DNA from 2 places in the Streptomyces sp. NPDC003042 genome. Region 1 is predicted to be linked to the other one. Evidence: riboswitches for the same ligand, from Rfam matches in the RefSeq annotation. Region 1 holds a riboswitch; the other holds the start of a gene.

Region 1 (4,204 bases):
CGTCCTCCGTGGTGATGGGGCGGATACGGGCGGTGCCGCCGTCGCGCAGCACGACGTCCGCTTCCCAGTGGGCCGGGTACGAGGGGTCCGACGCGGTGGTCATGGGGCCACCCTAAGGGGCGGGGCGACCGGGCGGGCGGGCCGGGCTCACGGGCCCCGCACCGCGCGCGCGGCGGATGAGGCACCCCGGGGCAAACCAGTGCAAGCTGGGGAGGGTCGAGCGGCGGTGGATTCGGGTCTGAGATCGGTCCCGGCATTCCGGGTGTCGTGAGAGACTGGTCTAGACAACCGTAAGAACCTGAAGGGCATCACCATGGCAGAGCGCCGCGTCAACGTCGGCTGGGCCGAGGGCCTGCACGCTCGTCCCGCCTCGATCTTCGTCCGCGCGACGACCGCTTCCGGCGTCCCGGTGACCATCGCGAAGGCGGGCGGCGACCCCGTCAACGCCGCCTCCATGCTGGCGGTCCTGGGCCTGGGCGCCCAGGGCGGCGAGGAGATCGTTCTCGCTTCCGAGGCCGAGGGTGCGGACACCGCGCTGGACCGCCTCGCGAAGCTGGTCGCCGAGGGCCTCGAGGAGCTCCCGGAGACCGTCTGACCCTTCGGGTCCGCTTGCGCGCGGCGAAGCCGCGGTCCCCGCCACCCCCGGGACCGCGGCTTCGCTGTTTTCCCGACGCCTGGGATCCGTCCGGAATTGCGCGAAATGGAAATGCCCGCGTACGTTGAACAGCGAACAGCGAACAGAGGCCGGCAGGCGCCGCACGAATTCCGGGCACCTTCATATCCGCCCTTTTCGGCCACTGACGACGCAGCGCCACTCTTTTATATAGCGGGCTTTTGTTAATGCGGACCGCTCGCCATGTTTACGGCAGGTTGCGAAGTCCTCACGCGCGGCCGGTGCGCCCGCGCCGCCCGCTCCGCGTGCGTCACGGTCAGGGCCCTGGCCCGTTCCGCGTCCCCGCGCGCCACCGCGTCCACGATCGCCCCGTGCTCCGTCCAGGAGTCCACGGGCCGGGCCGGCGCCTCCACCTCGTACATCCACGCGATCTTGTGCCGGGTCTGGGTCAGCAGGGCGATCAGCCCCGGGCTGCCGGACGCCTGGGCGAGCGTCTCGTGGAACCAGCCTCCGAGGTCCCGCAGGTCCTCCCCCTTCCCCCTGCGCGCCCGCTCCTGACCCAGTCTGACCAGCCCGCGCAGCACTTTCAGGTGGCCCTCGCTGCGCCGCCCGGCGGCCCGGGAGGCGGCCAGCGGCTCCAGCAGCAACCGCAGCTCCAGCAGGTCCGCGGCCTCCTGCTCGGTCGGCTCGGCGACGCAGGCGCCCGCATGGCGGCGCGTGGTGACGAACCCTTCGGACTCCAGGGTGCGCAGCGCCTCGCGGACGGGGACGCGCGAGACGCCGTAGCGACGGGCGAGCACCTCCTCGGTCAGCCGGCCGCCCGGCCCGAAGAACCCGGAGACGATATCGTCGCGGATCGCTGTGCATACCGCGTGCGCAGGAATACGCAAGACCGGACCTCCGCTTGATTTCGATTCCCGGCGCCATCGCCGGGATCGTCCGTGCTGCGACTCTATTGCAACACAGGATAATTTCCGATGACGGCGGGAAATCCGAAACATTTCATACGCGCCATGCGCGGCCGGAAAACGAAGAAGACCCCGACTCGGAAGCCGGGGCCTTCAGCGTGGAAGTGCTGTGCGCTGTGCGTCAGACGTTGACGCCGTGCGAGCGCAGGTACGCGATCGGGTCGATGTCCGAGCCGTACTGCGAGCCCGTGCGGGCCTCGAAGTGCAGGTGCACGCCGCTGGAGTTGCCCGTGGAGCCCGCCAGGCCGATCTGCTGGCCCGGGGCGACCTGCTGGCCGGCGGAGACGCTGAGGGAGGACATGTGCCCGTACTGGGTGTACGTACCGTCGTTGTGCTTGATGACGACGTTGTTGCCGTACGCGCCACCCCAGCCGGCCTCGACGACCGTACCGGCGCCGACGGCGCGGATCGAGGTGCCGAGGGAGGCGTGGAAGTCGATGCCCGTGTGGCTGCCGGAGGACCACATGCCGCCGCCCGCGCCGTACGAGGTGCTGACGTAGGAGCCCGCGATCGGGGAGACGAAGGTGTTCAGGCGCTTGCGCGCCTCCTCGCGAGCCGCGCGCTCGGCGGCCTCACGGGCCTCGCGCTCGGACTTCTGCTTGGCCTCGGCCATCCGCTTGGCTTCCGCGGCCCGCTGCTTCGCGTCGGCCTCGGCCTGCGCCTGGGCGGCGACGGCGTCGGCGGCGAGCTGCTGGGACTCGGCCTGTGCCTTGATCTCGCCCTGGAGTCCGTCGGCCACGACGATCGCGTTCTGGCCGGTGTCCTCCATGGAGGGGGCGCCGGCGTCCGCGGCGAATGCCGGGGCGGCCAGGGTGCCGACCACGCCCGTGGTGGCGAGGGCGGCTATACCGGCGTAGCCGGCGGTCTTGCGGCTCAGACGGCTCGAACCACGGTGCTTGTTGACGGGCTTGTCACCGGCAACACGACTGCCAAACGCCATGAAGGGGTTGATCCTTTCCTTCCCTCTCGCCTACCGGGTTAGCTGACGGGTTCGGAGCAGGAAGGTCTCCTACGGGCCTCCTCTTGCGAGGCGGTCCGATTCACCCCAGGGACGCATGTGGGTCCCCGGCTCCCCAGGCTCGCGCCTGACGGGGACTCGGCGATCGCTGTCCGGTGCCGCGGGTGCGGCGGGCACACTGACGAACAGCACGGCCGACGCTAGGCGGATCATCAGCCAATCGCCAAACAGACGCGCCTTTTTGTTGCGTACGCCACACCGCATACAAGCAACCACACCACTAAACGGGCAAAAGGGGCTCCGGCGGATCATCCGCCAGAGCCCCTCAAGAAACAGCCAGTTGCCGGTCGGTTCCCGGTCAGCCGCCGCTCAGTTGCCGACGACGCTCACGGCGCCGATCCCGAGGGCCCGCACGGGCTCCTCGATCTGCGCCGCGTCGCCGACCAGGATCGTGACCAGCCGGTCCACGGGGAAGGCGTTCACGACCGCCGAAGTCGCCTCCGCCGTACCCGTTTCGGCCAGCCGCGCGTACAACTGCGCCTGGTAGTCGTCCGGCAGCTCCTGCTCGACCTGGTCGGCCAGAGTGCCGGCCACGGAGGCCGCCGTCTCGAACTTCAGCGGGGCCACGCCCACCAAGTTCTGCACCGCCACGTCCCGTTCGGCGTCGGTCAGGCCGCCCTCGGCGAGGGTGCGCAGCACCTTCCAGAGGTCGTCCAGCGCCGGACCGGTGTGGGGGGTGTCCACCGAGCCGCTGATGGCGAGCATCGAGGCGCCCTTGCCGTCGGCGGTGGAGCGCAGCACCTGGCCGAAGGCGCGCACGCCGTACGTGTACCCCTTCTCCTCGCGCAGCACCTTGTCCAGGCGGGAGGTGAGGGTGCCGCCGAGGCAGTACGTGCCGAGCACCTGGGGAGCCCACACGATGTCGTGGCGGTCCGCCCCGATCCGGCCGATGAGCAGCTGCGTCTGGACCGCGCCGGGCCGGTCCACGATGATCACGCGCGCCGTGTCGTCGGCCGTCACCGGCGGGACCGGGAGGGGTTCGGCGGTGCCGCCGGTCCAGGTGCCCAGGCTGTCCGCCAGCACCGCGTCCAGGTCGATGCCGGTCAGGTCGCCGACGATCACCGCGGTGGCGGTGGAGGGGCGTACGTGGGCCTCGTAGAAGGCGCGTACGGCCCCGGCGTCGATCCGGGCGACCGTCTCCTCGGTGCCCTGGCGCGGCCGCGACATCCTCAGCGTGGCCGGGAAGAGTTCCTTGGAGAGCTCCTTGGCGGCGCGGCGCTGCGGGTTGGCCAGCTCGTGCGGGATCTCGTCGAGCCGGTTGCGCACCAGCCGGTCGACCTCGCTGTCGGCGAAGGCGGGAGCGCGCAGCGCCTCGGCGAGCAGGCCCAGCGCCTTCTGCAGGCGCGAGGCCGGGACCTCCAGGGAGACCCGCAGGCCCGGGTGGTCGGCGTGTGCGTCGAGCGTGGCGCCGCAGCGCTCCAGCTCGGCGGAGAACTCCTCGGCGGAGTGCTTGTCGGTGCCCTCCGACAGCGCGCGGGCCATGATCGTGGCCACGCCGTCGAGGCCCTGGGGCTCGGCGTCCAGCGGGGCGGCGAGGTTGACCTCGACCGCCACCACCTGCTGGCCGGGGCGGTGGCAGCGCAGCACGGTCAGGCCGTTGGCGAG
Region 2 (4,204 bases), on a different contig from region 1:
CCGCCGCCCGATCCAGGGCACGAGGTGCTCGCGGGCCCACTGGATGTTGTCCCGCGTCACGTCCACCGATCCGCGCGGCCTCATGGGCGGCCACGGCTGGTCGGGATCGGTCGGCACCTGGAATCCGAGCACCTGCGCGGCGCGCAGCGCGACGCGGGTGTGTCCCTCGGGCGAGAGGTGCAGCCGGTCGCCGTCCCAGGCGCGCCGGTCCTGTACGGACTTCAGCGACCAGAGGTCGAGGACCGGGCAGTCGTACCGGTCGGCGATGGCGCGCACGTGTGCGCTGTACGTCGCCACCTTGCCCCGCAGGTGTTTGAGGACCGGCACGCCCCGGGTGTCGAAGCCGGTGGTGATCATGACCTGGCGGACGGTCCCGGTGAGGTCGGCCACGGCCGCCTCGAAGCGCTCCGCCACGTCGTCGGGGTCGCTGCCGGGCCGGATGATGTCGTTGCCGCCCGCGCAGAAGGTCACCAGGTCCGGCGCGAGTGCCTTGGCTCTGGGGACCTGCTCGGCCACGATCTGGTCGAGGAGCTTGCCCCGCACCGCGAGGTTCGCGTACCGGAAGTCGTGCTCGTCACGCTGATCCGCCAGGAGTACGGCGAGCCGGTCCGCCCAGCCGAGATACGAATCCCCGGGTCCCGGGTCCCCCACGCCTTCGGTGAAGCTGTCCCCGATCGCCGCGTACGAGCCGATGGTCTTGAGTGTCGTCGTCGTCGCTGCCACGGGAAGCCATCCTTCACCCCCGTCGCCAACCTACGCCAACGTAATGAGGGGTTGACGGACCGTGATCTATACCACCCGGGGGATAAGGAATAAGTACACAGAAGGCCGGGACCCCTCTCGGGGCCCCGGCCTCGTGCGTGTCAGTGCTCCGACGGCGGCTGCCGTCAGATGCTCACGCCCTTGGTGCGGAGGTAGGCCACCGGGTCGATGTCCGAGCCGTAGGACGGGCCGGTGCGGATCTCGAAGTGGAGGTGCGGGCCGGTCGAGTTGCCGGTGGAACCGGAGAGCCCGAGGCTCTGGCCGCCGGTGACGCTCTGGCCCACCGAGACGGCGAGGGAGGACAGGTGGGCGTACTGGGAGTACTTGCCGTCGGCGTGCTTGACGATGACCTCGTTGCCGTACGAGCCGCCCCAGCCGGCGGAGACGACGGTGCCCGCGCCTACGGCCTTGACGGTGGTTCCGCTGCTCGCCATGAAGTCGACGCCGGTGTGGTAACCGGAGGACCACATGCTGCCGCCCATCCGGTACGGGGTGGAGATCCCACCGCTGACCGGGGACACGAATCCGGAGCCGGAGGTCTTGGCCGGGGCCGTACCCGCGCCGGACGCCGCCTCGCCGGACGCCGAAGAGCCGGTCGAGGACCACTCGGGAGCCGAGGCCTTGCCCGCGGACGAGGGGGTCGCCGGAGCCTGCCGCTTCTTCGGCTCCTTCGCCTTCTTCGGCTCCTTCGGCTTCTCGGAGGGAGCCGGCTCCGCTGCCGCCTGGCTCTGTCCGCCCAGCGTCAGCTTCAGACCCGGGTGGATGAGGGAGGGGTTGCTGCCGACCGCCTCACGGTTGTCGGCGTACAGCTGCTCCCAGCCGCCGGAGAGCTGACGCTCGGCGGCGATCTTCGAGAGGTAGTCGCCCGGCGCGACCGTGTAGACGGTCGGCGCGGCGGCGAGGGCCGCGGCGGGGGCGGCCTGAGGCGCCTGGGGAAGCTGCGCGGCCTGCACCGGGGCGGCGGCCGGGACCACCGCGGGGGCGGCGGCGTGGGCGCCCGCGGCGCCCATCAGGGGCAGCGCCAGGGCGGCGCCACCGGTACCGGCGACAGCGAGACCTCGGGAGATGGAGCGGGACTTCGGACGGCGGTGCTTACCCTTTGAAGGCATGGCGAATTCCTCTCCGTCGCCTGCGAGGTGAGCTGTCGGGTTCGGACTGGAGATGTCCGGCCTTACACGTACGGGACGTGTACGGCTTCACCCCGAGCCGTTCCGGAAAGAGATCCGGAACGGCGGCTTACCTGGTTCCCCCGCTCCTGCCGCGCGCGTCGATAGTCGGGTGCGGTTCCCGGGCGGCGGCAGGATTCGGCGGTCCACCCGGATTGGTCGCGAAGGTAATCGAGTGGACCCGCACCCAACAAGCCACGAATTCCCTGACGCAATCACAGATATGAGGCGGCGACGGAATTCCCGTCACCCTGCGTCCATTCCACGCCCCCAACAACCGTCCCGGCATGGGAATTCGGCTTTCGCGATCAGGCACGCACGGTCACCGTATGATCTGGCTCACGGAGCCCGGCCCGATCTCGCCTCCGTCTATGGCAAGTTGACCTCAACCGGAGTAATTCGGACACCCCGGACGAAGCGGAGGAGTACACGTGACCCAGCGAATACCCCAGCCCACACCCCAGCCCGACACCGCGCGGCCCGAACCCGCGCCGGAATTGACCGGAGTGCGCAATTTCCGTGACGTGGGCGGGCTGCCGACCACCGACGGACGAAGGGTCAGGTCGGGACGACTGTTCCGAAGCGGACATCTGGCGCATGCCACCGATACCGACGCAGAGTTCCTCGCGTCGCTCGGCCTCCACACCGTCTTCGACTTCCGCAACGGCGCCGACCACGCCCTGGAGGGCCCCGACGTGGAGCTGCCGGGGGTGCGCAACGTCAACATCCCTCTGACGGACCCCGCCGACGGCAGGGAGTTCTGGACGATGGTCCGCGACGGCGACCTCGACCAGCTCCGCGCCCTCCTGGGCGACGGTAGGGCGGCCGCCCGCATGGCGGGGTCGTACCGCGTCATCATCCGTACCCGTACCGCCGAGCACAGCCGGGTCGTGCACGCGCTCGCCGAGGACAGCGTGCCGGCGCTCATGCACTGCGCGGCGGGCAAGGACCGGGCCGGTCTGTCGATCGCCGTCACGCTGCTGGCCCTCGGCGTCGAGCGCGAGGCCGTCCTGGCGGACTACCTGGAGTCGAACGCCCCGCACAACCGCTACCGGGTGCGCCGCGGCAGCGACGCTCCCGAGGCGCGCTCCCCCGAGGTCATGGAGCTGCTGGCGCCGCTCTTCGACGCGCGGGCCGAGTACCTGGTCGCCGCGTACGAGACCATCGACGAGCAGTGGGGCGGGGTGGAGCGCTACCTGGCCGAGGGCCTCGGGCTCACGCCCGAGACCCTCGCCCGGCTCCGGGACCGGCTGCTCGACTGACGCCGGTGCGGCAGGCCGTCAGCCGGCCCGCCAGTCGACCGCCCAGCCGAGCGACCGCCCAGCCGACCGGCCGGCCAGTCGCTCGGTCGGTCAGCGATGACCGACGGCCTGCCGCACCAGCGTTCTCCCGAAGTCCCACATCAGCGAGCCGCCGCCGTGCGCCTCGTCCATGACCTCCCGGAAGGCTCCGACGAACCGGTCCACGTCCCGCTCGTCCACGATCAGCGGCGGGATGAGCTTGATGACCTCCAGGTGGTCGCCGGAGACCTGCGTGAGGATCCGGTGCGTGCGCAGCAGCGGCACCACGACCATCTGCGCGAACAGCCCCTTGCGGGCCGCCTGGAGCATGGCCCAGCGGCTGCGCAGCCCCAGGGACGACGGCCGGCCGAACTCGATGCCGATCATCAGCCCCCGGCCCCGCACCTCCTTCAGCAGTTCGTACTCGTCCACGAGCGCCGCCAGCCGCCCGCGCAGCAGGTCGCCCATGGCGCGGGCGTTGGCGACGACCTCCTCGTCCTCCATGACCGACAGCACGGCCAGCCCGGCCGCCATCGCCTGCGCGTTGGAGCCGAAGCTCGCGGAGTGCACGAGGACCCGGTCCATGGAGGAATAGACCTTCTTGAAGATCCAGTCCTTGCCCAGGGTCGCCCCGACCGGCACATAGCCGCCCGACAGGGCCTTCGCCACGCACACGAGGTCCGGTTCCACGCCCGGCTCGTGCTGGTACGCGTAGAAATCGCCGGTGCGCCCGAGGCCGGTCTGCACCTCGTCGGCGATCAGCAGCGCCTTGTGCCGGTGCAGCAGTTCCTGCGCGGCGAGCAGGAATCCGGGCGGGGCGGCCAGGACCCCCTTGCCCTGGATCGGCTCGACGACGAAGGCGGCCACGTCCCCGCGCTCCAGCTCCCGTTCCAGGGCGGCGAGGTCCCCGAGCGCGATCCTGGTGTCGGGCAGCAACGGGGCGAAGCCGTCGCGGAAGGAGCCCTCCCCGTTCACCGACAGGGAGCCGGTGGTCAG

The links. Region 1 has a riboswitch for cyclic di-AMP ahead of ACWDYJ_RS02735 (M23 family metallopeptidase). Riboswitches for the same ligand answer to the same signal wherever they lie in the genome.
Region 2: it holds a riboswitch for cyclic di-AMP, as region 1 does, so the genes downstream of both, ACWDYJ_RS20855 (LysM peptidoglycan-binding domain-containing M23 family metallopeptidase) here and ACWDYJ_RS02735 (M23 family metallopeptidase) in region 1, are expected to answer to the same signal.

What each region holds. Positions count from the first base shown of each region.
Region 1 is NZ_JBSFTP010000003.1:73,523-77,726, reverse strand. It holds gene ACWDYJ_RS02750 (bifunctional acetate--CoA ligase family protein/GNAT family N-acetyltransferase) at 1-103, opposite strand, end outside; gene ACWDYJ_RS02745 (HPr family phosphocarrier protein) at 314-595, shown strand; gene ACWDYJ_RS02740 (GntR family transcriptional regulator) at 838-1,503, opposite strand; gene ACWDYJ_RS02735 (M23 family metallopeptidase) at 1,703-2,521, opposite strand; cyclic di-AMP (ydaO/yuaA leader) riboswitch at 2,534-2,693, opposite strand; gene ACWDYJ_RS02730 (M16 family metallopeptidase) at 2,909-4,204, opposite strand, start outside.
Region 2 is NZ_JBSFTP010000042.1:4,321-8,524, reverse strand. It holds gene ACWDYJ_RS20860 (SGNH/GDSL hydrolase family protein) at 1-723, opposite strand, end outside; gene ACWDYJ_RS20855 (LysM peptidoglycan-binding domain-containing M23 family metallopeptidase) at 888-1,871, opposite strand; cyclic di-AMP (ydaO/yuaA leader) riboswitch at 1,874-2,042, opposite strand; gene ACWDYJ_RS20850 (tyrosine-protein phosphatase) at 2,360-3,190, shown strand; gene ACWDYJ_RS20845 (aspartate aminotransferase family protein) at 3,281-4,204, opposite strand, start outside.